Verminephrobacter eiseniae EF01-2: one gene and its partner. The protein of the gene in region 1 interacts with the protein of each later gene in a pairwise test. Links are inferred from orthologs where the notes say so. Each region holds a gene or a part of one and is shown in the gene's direction. Other genes may lie near its edges.

Region 1 (5,399 bases):
TCATCGCCGCGCAGCCCGATATCGTTCTGCTGACGGATCAGGGACTGAAGGCCGCTGGCGGCGTGACTGGCATTCTCAAACTGCCGGGGCTGGGGCAAACCCCTGCGGGACACAAGCGCCGGGTGATTGCACTGGAGGCCATGCTCATGCTGGGATTCGGGCCGCGCTTGCCTGCGGCGGTGAGCGCTTTGCATGCGGCCATTGAAATGGCGATGCGCGCATGAACATGCCCGGCGTCGATTGGCGCCTTTTTTTGCCAACCCAACGGGCTCTGCCGGCAGCATGGCTTTTCGGCGCCTTATTGCTGGGCATGGCCGTCGCGCTCCAATCCGGTGCCGTGCCGGTGACAGCCCGCGATTGGCTCTCTGCCCTTGGACTTGGCGCGCAGCAGGGCGTACCTGGCGCGGCCCATGTGCTGTGGAGCATCCGTCTGCCCAGGGCATTTTTCTCGGTGTTGGTGGGCGCCGGCATGGGCATGGCTGGTGCGTTGACACAGGGCTTGTTTCGCAATCCTCTGGCGGACCCGGGGCTTTTGGGCGTGAGCGCGGGGGCGGCTTGTGCGGCTGCGCTCACCATCGTGGTCTTTTCCGGGTTCAACCTGCCGATACCCATCTCCTGGCGCCCATGGCTTTTGCCCGCCGCCGCTTTTGCTGGCGCATTGACGGTCTGCTTCACGCTCGACCGCATGGCCCGCTGGATTACGCCAGGGTCCATCGCCGGCCTGCTGTTGACAGGCGTGGCGCTGAATGCGTTGGCGGCTGCGGTCATTGGTTTGTGCACCTACCTTGCCAGCGATGAGCAGTTGCGCAGCATCTCGTTTTGGACCTTGGGCTCGCTGGCTGGCGGCAATTGGGCACTGGTTGTGCTCTTGGCCTGTTTGCTGCTGCTGGCGTGGTGCCGGGTGCGCCAACTGATGCGCTCGATGAACGCGCTGGCCCTGGGCGAATCGGCTGCCGCGCATGTGGGTGTGGATGTTCAGCGCCTGCGCAGCCATGTCATCGTGCTGGTGGCGGTGCTGGCCGGGTTTTCGGTGGCATGGTGCGGAATGATCGGCTTCATCGGACTGATTGCGCCCCACCTCGTGCGTGTTTGGGTCGGTGCAGACCAGAGGCAGGTCGTACCGCTGTCCATGCTGATGGGCGGACTGCTCCTGCTCATGGCCGATACCTTGGCCCGCACGATCGCCATCCCCGCAGAAATTCCGGTCGGAATTTTTACGGCCCTGCTGGGCAGCCCGTTCTTCCTGCTGTTGCTGCGCGGCGCACGGGGCAGGATCGGGTGATGCGATGCGGATGAAAACGTCGACACACACCGCATTGCTGCAGCTCGATTCCGTGGGCCTCCGCTTGGGGGCGCATTCTTTTGGCCCGTTCTCCCTGCACATCACACCGGGCGAGCGCATCGCCATCCTCGGCCCCAGTGGCGCCGGCAAGTCGACCTTGCTCAAACTCATGTCCCGCGAATGCAAGCCAACCACCGGACAGGTCTCGTTCCATGGGCAGCGGCTGGCCGATTGGAGCCTGTCCGACTTGAGCCGGCGCCGGGCCGTGCTTCCGCAATCGGGCGATGTGGCTTTTGGACTTCAGGCCGATCTGGTGGTGGGATTGGGGCGCGTTGCTCGCGTTCACGACCCCCACCTGGCCGACATCGTTCAAGCCAGCGCAACGCTGGCGCACGCTGCTGGCCTGTTGCGGCGGCGTTTCGACACATTGTCCGGCGGCGAGCAGGCGCGTATCCAATTGGCGCGGGTGTTTGCCCAATTGTGGAACGCCCATGATGGACTGATCCTGGTCGATGAGCCATTGGCTGCGCTCGATCCCGGCCTGCAACTGGATTTGCTGGACAGCCTGGAGGCCTATGCTTTCGCCCGGCACCATGGCCTGGTCGCGATCTTGCACGACATCAACCAGGCCATGCTGGGCTTTGATCGTCTGTTATTGCTCAAGGGTGGAAAGCTCGTCGCCGACCTTCCCAGCTCTGCCGATGCCGTGCCTGCGTTGGAGTCGCTGTATGGCATCGCGCTGGGTTGCACCACCGACATTCAAGGCACCCTGGTCATTGCGCCGCTGCGCAAGCCCGCACGCCGGCCGGCCCCTGCCGGGGTCATGGCATGGGCTTGCGCATGACCCTTGCCGGTGCCGCCCAGCGCCACACTGGGGGATGGCCCCCTGACGGCAACGCCATGCCGGCAGCAGATATTTTTCAAATGCGATGGATTCGTATTTATAATTCGGCCCACCTGTTCAGATCTTCAAGCACCAGCCACCATGATCGTCTGTGTATGCCGCCGGATTTCGGACCATGAGATCGCCCGCCATGCGCGTGCCGGCCTGGGTTTTGACGAAATCCAGTTCGAATTGGGCCTGGCCACCCAATGCGGCGCCTGCGAAAACTGCGCCCGCGCCGTGCTGGCGCAGTGCAATGCCTCTCACCCGATCGTCGCCCGGCACCATCAGGCGACGGTGCAGACGACCCCGCTCGCCAGCACCGATGCGCAAAGCAAACCATGGAACTCCTGTCTACACTCGCCGGCAGCCTGATCCTTGTCGCAGGCTCGGCCTGGTGGGTCTTTCGCAAATAGCCCGCTCCCCAGCCATTTCTGGCCGCTGGCGCTGATCCCGATGGCGCTGGCCACCCGCACTTTTTATGCTCCACGCTGATCGTTTTCCTTCTCCCGGGGGTGCCAGCCGCAATGCCGTGATCGTGGTGTGCGTCGTGGCACTGCATATCGCTGGCCTGTGGGCCTTGCAGTCAGGGCTGCTGCGCCGCGCCGCGCAGATCATCGTGCCCGCAGAGCTGCTCAGCAACTTCATCGCCCCGCCTGCGCCCAAAGCCGCACCGCCGCCGCCACCGCCCGCGCCACCGGCGCCCAGGCCCAAGGCGCAGGCGCCGCACCCGGCGCCAATGCCGGTGGCCATGCCCGACCCGGCACCGGCGGCGCCCGATGCGCCCATCGGGGTGGTCACTGAACAACCCCCGGCGCCGCCGATGGATGCGCCCGTGGTGGCCGCAGCGCCCGCCCCCCCCGTTGTGCCAGCGCCGCCAGCGCCGCCCGCACCACCGCCGAAGATCGAATTACCGTCCAGCGACGCCGCCTACCTGAACAACCCCAAGCCCGCCTACCCCGCCATCAGCCGGCGCATGGGCGAACAAGGCAAGGTGCTGCTGCGCGTGCTGATCGGCAGCGACGGCCTGCCGCAGAAGGTGGAAATCAACCAGTCCAGCGGCTTCGACCGGCTCGACCGCCAGGCCCAAGAGGCCGTCATGCGCTGGCGCTTCGTGCCCGGCAAGCGCAACGGCGTGGCCGAGGCCATGTGGAACCTGGTGCCCGTCAACTTCGTTCTCGAATGAACCCATCACCGCCAAAGGAGTTTTATGGAATCGCAATTCGGCATCGCCAACGTCTGGATCCAGGGCGACTTCGTCACCCGCGCCGTCGCCACCATGCTGCTGGCCATGTCGCTGGCCTCGTGGATCGTCATCCTGCTCAAGGCCCTGGACCTCATCAGGTTCAACAAGCAGGCCCGCGCCGCGCAAGACTTCTGGCACAGCGAAGACTTTGCCGCCGGCCTGACCCAACTGGGCACGGACCCGCACAACCCCTTCCTGCAACTGGCCCGTGAAGGCCGCGAAGCCACGGCCCACCACCGCAACACCCAGGCCCACCTGCACGACCAACTCGACATGAGCGACTGGGTCACCCGCTGCCTGCGCAACTGCATCGACGCATTCACGGCCCGCCTGCAGTCGGGCCTGGCGATACTGGCCTCGGTCGGCTCCACCGCTCCGTTCATTGGCCTGTTCGGCACCGTCTGGGGCATCTACCATGCGCTGCTGTCCATCGGCACCTCGGGCCAATCGACCATCGACAAGGTGGCCGGCCCCATCGGCGAGGCCCTGATCATGACCGCCCTGGGCTTGGCCGTGGCCATCCCCGCCGTGCTGGGCTACAACGCGCTGGTGCGTGGCAACAAGTCGATCCTGGGCAGCCTCAACAGCTTTGCCCACGACCTGCACGCCTACTTTGTCACCGGCGCCCGCGTCAGCGCCGCAGGCGCGCCAGGCAAGGTGCTGCTGATGAAAAAAGGCAGTTGAACCATGGCCTTCGGAACGCAAGACGATACCGACGAGGTGATGAACGAGATCAACATGACGCCGCTGGTCGACGTGATGCTGGTGCTGCTGATCATCTTCATCATCACCGTGCCCGTGATGAAGCATTCGGTGAACGTGGACCTGCCCCGGGCCATCAACCAGCCCGAAAACCTCAAGCCGGAAACCGTGCGCCTGTCGGTGTCGGCCAATGGCGATTACTACTGGAACGAATCGCAGATCACGCCCGAAGAACTCTTGTCCCGCCTGCAAACCGAGGCCGCCAAAGAGCCCCAGCCCGACCTGCATATCCGCGGCGACAAAGCCGTGCGCTACGAGTACGTAGCCCAGGCCCTGGCCGCAGCCCAACGCACCGGGCTGCGCAAGATCGGTTTTGTGACTGATCCGCAGCAGTGAGTAGCCTGCCCTTTTCGAGGATTGCATCCCCTGCGGCCATTCTGCGCACGCAACTATAATAGCCAAGGACATGCCCCCCGGTATTGGAATTGAACCAGTGCACGGCCAATTGATGTCTCGGCTCAGCCCCACTTCACACACTTTCATCGATGCAACCTGATTTCCCACTTTCTCTGACGTATCCCGACGGACCCGATAAGCCCCCCGTATGCAAGTCCAAGGATGTGCTTGCAGCGTTCAACTCGGCCAGCCGAGGCCAGTACGACATGTCACAAACAAAGCAGTGGCGGAGCCATCAAGGTGGACGTGGGCGCCAATGGGAAACGGAAAACATCCCCATCCATCTCTATAAGTACCGACAGCTTGATCCGAAAAACTGTGCACAGGTAGAACATGCACGCGATATTCTGGTGCGCGACAGGATTTGGGTGGCGAAACCCGATTCCCTCAATGATCTTCACGAGTTGAATTTCAATCTGGTAAAGAACCCGGATCCGTCGCGATTAAGAGAGTGGGCTAAAAACGGCATGCGCCAGCACTGTCCCAAATTAAGTTCTGCCGAGCGACTCAGGGTTATTAAAAACATCGTCGACGGACCAATCACGAAGCCCATGATTGAAGGTCTCCGCGAAGATATGCGACGGGCGGGCGGCGTATTTTGCGCTTCACAGGATCCAAGAAACGGGCCAATGTGGGCACACTATGCTGACAACCATCGTGGGATATGTATTCAATACGATACTACTGAAGATGAGTTGTTCCTTCTGACCCAGAAGGTGCTGTACACGCCGCAACTCCCCACAATGATGGGGCCCTCCGACCCTGGCAAGCCCCCCGATTACTATCGATACAAATCGCCGGAATGGGCATACGAGCGTGAGTGGCGCGTA
Region 2 (5,427 bases), 600 kb from region 1 along the record:
GGGCGCGGCGCCGGGGATCAGCACCCGCGTCACGATGCCCCGGTGGCCCGCGCCCAGCGTGTAAGCCGCCTCCACCAGATCGCGCCGCGCGCTGCCCACCGTCACCGCCACCATCAGCGTGATCTGAAACACCGAGCCGATGAAGATCACCAGGATCTTCTGCGCCTCGCCAATGCCCGCCCACAGGATCAGCAGCGGAATGAACGCCGACGCCGGCAGGTAGCGGCAAAACGAAACGAAGGGCTCGAAAAAAGCCTCGATGCCCTTGTAAGCGCCCATCGCAATGCCCAGGGGCAGGGCGACCGCAGCGGCCAGCACGAAGCCCGCCAGCACGCGCCACACCGTCATGCCGATGTCCTTGACGAACCCGTACTCGGTCAGCAGCAACCATGCTTGCCGGAGCATCGTCGGCGGGCTGGCCAAAAAGGTCGGCGAGACCCAGCCGCCCAGCGTGAACCACGTCCACAGCGCCACGAATATGACGAAAAAGGCCAGGCCCAGCAGCCAGCGGCTGCGGGCACTGACGGGCGCCAGCGGGGTCAGCGCACGCCGCAGCGGCGCTGCGGCAGACAGATGCCGTGGCACGGGCCTCATTGCACGAAGCGTGCGTCGAACAGCGCGGCCAGATCATCCGGCGCTTTGTGGATGATGCCGGTCGCCAGCAAGATGGCCGTGGCGTCCTTCATGAACGCGGTCAGCTCGCCGGCGAAAAACCGCTGGTTCGCGGCCCGATCCTGCCAGCGCAAAAACGACGCCGACCGGGCAAACTGTGCGCCCGTCTGCTTGACCGCCGCGCCCATGATGTCGTTGGACTTGGCGGGATCGGCCCGGATCATGTCCAGCGCCGCAAAATAGGAATCGGCCAGCGCCTGTGCGGCCCGGGGGTTGGCCTTGAGCCAGGCGGGGTCGCAGCCGACCGTGTCGATCACCATCGGATAGTCGAGCGTGGTGGCCAAAATCTTGCCCGCAGCCGGGTTGTCGCGCACGGTGGAAAGATACGGCTCGTAGGTCATCGCCGCATCGCCTTGCCCGGTCACGAAAGCCTGGGCCGCAGCCTGGGGCGACAGCGTGGTGAGCTTGACATCCTTGAGCGTCATGCCGTTCTTGCTGAGCATCCAGGCCAGGCCAAAGAAAGGCGCGGTGCCCGGCGCATCCACGCCAATGGTCTTGCCGCGCAGATCGGCAAAGCCCTTGATATCGCCGCGCACCGCCAGGCCGTCGGCGCCGTAGGACTTGTCCGTCTGAAAAATCTGCACGATGGGCACGCCGTTGGCATTCCAGGCCACATGGGTCTCGACCGTGGTCGCAGCGCACTGAATCGACTTGGCGGCCAGGGCCAGATGGCGGTCCTTTTGCGCAATCATCTTGATCTCCACATCCAGGCCATGCTTGCTGAAAAGGCCCGCCTTGTCGGCCAGCGTCAGCGGCGCAAAGCCCGTCCAGCCGGACATGCCCAGCACCAGTTTGGTGTTTTGCGCCTGCGCCTGTGCGGCCAGACCCGGCACGCATGCTGCGGCCAGCACCAGCCATTTCACAACCGATCTGCTCATCATCTGCTCCTGTCTGAAGAAAAATTGCGTTGCCCGCCCGCGCTGGCGCGCGCCGGCGCGGGCATGATGACTGCCAGTGTATTCCTGTCTATACAGGTTGACCATGGTGCCGCCGACGCACCTGGCAGGCGCCAACACCGAGCAAGAAAGAGGCCACGGAAAGTCGTCCGATACAAACAAGAACAATTCGCATTACAATGCGACATCTTGCCAGCCAGCGTCCGGAAAAACGCCAGCCAACGCCCAGGTCGCACGGCATTGCCGATCGCTTGGGCGCCGACCCCGGCAGCCTGCCCGTCACGCCACGGCCGACCACCGGCGTGACGTTCATGGTGCCGGTCGGCCAGCGCCCGGGTTTGGTGTCGGCGCATGCACCGGCACGGCTCGACCGAACCGCTTTTCCCCCTCGGGGCGTTGGAGCGCCCGATTTTTTTGACCCTTGCTTCTTCCACGGAACTTGCATGCCTTCTCACCCCCGACATCAGCCCCTTGCCACCGGCAAGGCGTGGCGCCTGGCCGCCGGCAAGGCGTGGCGCCTTGCCGTTGCGCCGCTGGCACTGTGCCTGGCGCAGGCCGCGCCGGCACAAACGGCGACCGAAACAGCGACCGAAGCCTCTGCCACGACACCACCCCGGTTGCAGGAGGTGCGCATCAGCGCCGACACCGACAATGGCATGGGCTTTGCGCCTGACCAGGCGCAGACGGCGGGCAAGGCCCCCATGCGGCGCCTGGAAACGCCGCAGTCCGTGAGCGTGGTCACGCGCGAGCAGATGGAGTCGCGCCAGATCACCAACTTGCAGCAGGCGCTGCAGACCGTGGCGGGCGTAAGCCCGGTCAACTTCGGCCGCCGGGGGTTTGACGACATCCACATCCGCGGCTTTCGCTCCACCGAATCCGTCCTGGTGGACGGCCTGGTGCAAAACACCGGCATGTGGGCCAAGCTGCAACCCTATGGCTACGAGCGCTTCGAAGTGCTCAAGGGCGCCGCCTCGGTGCTCTATGGCCAGGTGCAGCCCGGCGGCATCATCAACGCCGTGAGCAAGCGGCCCGGCACGCAGGCGATCAGCGAGGTCGGCGTCGTGCTGGGCAGCTTTGGTTTGCGCACGCTGCAGGCCGACGTGAACCGGCCGCTGGCCGAATCCGGCAAGACCGCGCTGCGCATCAACGCGCAGGTTTCCGACAGCGGCGACCCGACGGACTTCGTCTACCGCAAGGACCGCTGGCTGGCCGCCTCGCTCGCGCTCGATGCCGGCCCCCGGACCGACGGGGTGCTGTTTGCCACCTACAACCGCAGCCAGTGGCTGCGCCAGCAGGGCCTGTCGCCCTACGGCACGGTGCTGCCCAACCCCAACGGCAGGCTGCCGCGCACGCTGTTCACCGGCGACCCCGGCTTTGGCGCCTACGACGTGCAAAGCAGCACCTTGGGCTATACGCTGGAACACCGGTTCACGCCCGCCATGGTGCTGCGCCAGAACCTGCGCTACGAAAGCCAGCAAGGCACGGGCCACTTCATCTCGAACCAGGCCCTGCAAGCGGACATGCGGCTGCAAAACCGCGAGGCTTCGCGCCAGTCGATGGACTACGACATCCTGGCCACCGACACCTCGCTGCTGTCGCGCTTTGCGGCCCTGGGCATGCAGCACCAACTGGTCACGGGGCTGGATCTGCGCAGCGGCCACAGCCGGTTCATCCGCCGTGTCTGCCGCATCGGCGCGCTGGATTTGTTCGCGCCCCGCTACGGCATGGCGACCACCTGCCCCGCGACCCCCACCGGCGATGCGCCGGCCAAGCTCACCGTGGCGGGTCTGTATGCCCAAGACCAGATCAAGTTCGGGCCGGGTTGGACGGCGCTGCTGGGCTTGCGCCGCGACGCTTCGATGAACCACATCGACGACCGCGTGAAGGACGTGCAGACGCGGCAAAAGGACAGCGCCACCACGCTATCGGCCGGGCTGGTGCACGAATTCAAGCCCGGCTGGGCCACCTACGCCAGCTATGGCGAGTCGTTCCTGCCGGTGTCGGGGCTGACGTTCGAGGGCCAGCCCTTCGTGCCCGAAACCGGCAAGCAGTGGGAAGCCGGCCTGAAGTACCAGGCCATCGGTGGCCGGATGACCGGCGCGCTGGCCCTGTTCGACCTGGTGCGCGAGAACGTCGGCACCGCCGACCCGGCGCACACCGGCCACCGGGTGCAGACCGGCGCGCAGCGCGCCCGTGGCCTGGAGGTGGAACTGGGCGCCGACCTGCAGCGCGGCGTGAAACTGAGCGGCGCCTACACCTGGACGCAGGCCCGGGTCACGCGCGACAACAACGCCGCCATCGTCGGCCGGCCGCTGAACCTCACGCCACGCCACACAGTCGCGGCCTGGGCCAACTACCAACTGGCGCAGTACCAGCGCGTCACGCTGGGCCTGGGCGGGCGCTACGTGAGCGAGCAGATCGGCTCCTACCCGTTCACGCTGCCGGCGTACTTCGTGGCCGATGCCTCGATCAGCTACGCCGGCCAGGACTACCGTGTGACGGCCGGGGTCAAGAACCTGTTCGACCGGGCGTATTACGACGGCGCAATCAATGCCAATGTGGTGTCGCCGGCCGCACCGCGCAGCGTCAGCGTGGGCCTGACATACTTCTTTTGAAAGCCGCACCGATGCCCGCCCCGCGCACGCTCGGCCGCCTGTCGGTACTGCACTCCTGGGCGGGCATCGTCACCGGCCTGCTGCTGTTCATCGTTTGCTTGTCGGGCGCGGTGCTGGTCTTCAGGCATGAGATCGACCTGTGGGCCAACCCGTCACTGGCCCGCCTGCCCCGATCGGAGCGGCCGGCGCCGCTCGACACCGTGCTGGCGCAGTTGCACCAGCGCTACCCCGGCGCCACGGTGGAGTCGATTGCGCTGCCCGATGCCGTCAACCCGAACTACTTTGCCTGGGTGCGCGAGCCTGGCACCCCGGCCCACAGGCGCACCAAGGTGGCCCTGCGCTCGGACAGCGGCGCCGTGGTCGGCCCGGTGGACAACCAGCTCGGCCAGTTCCTGCGCATGCTGCATGTGTTTCTGTTTTTCGGGCCGCGCACCATCGTGGGGTTCCTGGGCGCGGTGATGCTGGTGCTGATCGGCACGGGCATCGTCATCCACCGCAAGATCCTGGCCGAACTGTTCACGCAGCGCTGGGGGCGCAGCCCGCGCGTGGTGCTGTCGGACCTGCACAAATGCACCGGCATCTGGGGCCTGGGCTTTCATCTGCTGATCGCCACGACGGGCGCGTGGATGGGCCTGGCACCGTTGTTCGAGCGCGGCTACCAATACCTGAGCCTGGGCACCGCTGCCGAGAGCATGGCCAGCGCCGCCGCGCGCCAGAGTGCCGCCGCCGCCGCTGCCGCCATTGCGGCAAGCATGCCATCGCTCGATGCATTGCACGCCGCAGCGCAGCGGGCGGTTCCGGGGCTGCGGACGCGCCAGGTGTCGCTGCGCCGCTGGGGCAGCAGCACCGCCGAAGTGGGCTTTGGCGGCCATCTCGACAACCACCTGGGCAGCACGGCGCGGGTGGAGTTCGACGCGGCCACGGGCCTGTTGAAAAACCTGCGCGACCCGCGCTCCCGGGGCTTTTGGTCGCAGGTCGACAGCCTGATGGAGCCGCTGCACTTTGGCGACTTCGGCGGCCTCGCGCTCAAGTGGCTGTACTTCATGCTGGGCCTGTCGGCCGCGCTGCTGGCGCTCTCCGGCACGCTGATCTGGCTCGATATGCGCCAGCAGCGCCAGCGCGCAGCCCAGGCCCGGGTTGCGGCGCCGGCGCATGGCCCGCCGGTGGCCGGGTGACGGCGCGCGCCTGTCATGCAAGGATTCTTCCTGGCCCTGCACGCCAGCACGCCCGCAGCGCTCGGCCTG

What was found. Proteins that work in one complex are often made in the same cells at the same time.
Region 2: the proteins of VEIS_RS14955 (region 1) and VEIS_RS17630 interact in binary tests that used the Escherichia coli proteins (3 or more experiments, as listed by UniProt). The link is inferred for Verminephrobacter eiseniae EF01-2 from one-to-one orthologs.

Annotation. Positions count from the first base shown.
Region 1 is NC_008786.1:3,422,372-3,427,770, reverse strand. What follows is about bases 1,591-4,498. They hold VEIS_RS14955 (energy transducer TonB), read left to right. Parts: upstream 1,591-2,646; coding sequence 2,647-3,351; downstream 3,352-4,498. Other genes in these bases: VEIS_RS14945 (ExbD/TolR family protein), read left to right, coding at 4,099-4,498; VEIS_RS14950 (MotA/TolQ/ExbB proton channel family protein), read left to right, coding at 3,376-4,095; VEIS_RS14960 ((2Fe-2S)-binding protein), read left to right, coding at 2,268-2,540; VEIS_RS14965 (ATP-binding cassette domain-containing protein), read left to right, coding at 1,591-2,126. Outside these bases: VEIS_RS14975 (heme/hemin ABC transporter substrate-binding protein), read left to right, coding at 1-224; VEIS_RS14970 (FecCD family ABC transporter permease), read left to right, coding at 311-1,282; more of VEIS_RS14965, read left to right, coding at 1,293-1,590; more of VEIS_RS14945, read left to right, coding at 4,499-4,509; VEIS_RS26485 (DUF2971 domain-containing protein), read left to right, coding at 4,659-5,399. UniProt on the Escherichia coli protein: Interacts with outer membrane receptor proteins that carry out high-affinity binding and energy dependent uptake into the periplasmic space of specific substrates such as cobalamin, and various iron compounds (such as iron dicitrate, enterochelin, aerobactin, etc.).
Region 2 is NC_008786.1:4,022,220-4,027,646, reverse strand. The notes cover bases 1,662-4,597. They hold VEIS_RS17630 (TonB-dependent siderophore receptor), read left to right. Parts: upstream 1,662-2,011; coding sequence 2,012-4,183; downstream 4,184-4,597. Other genes in these bases: VEIS_RS17625 (PepSY-associated TM helix domain-containing protein), read left to right, coding at 4,195-4,597. Outside these bases: VEIS_RS17640 (ABC transporter permease), read right to left, coding at 1-594; VEIS_RS17635 (ABC transporter substrate-binding protein), read right to left, coding at 591-1,550; more of VEIS_RS17625, read left to right, coding at 4,598-5,358; VEIS_RS17620 (hypothetical protein), read left to right, coding at 5,374-5,427. UniProt on the Escherichia coli protein: Involved in the uptake of iron in complex with ferrichrome, a hydroxamate-type siderophore. Binds and transports ferrichrome-iron across the outer membrane.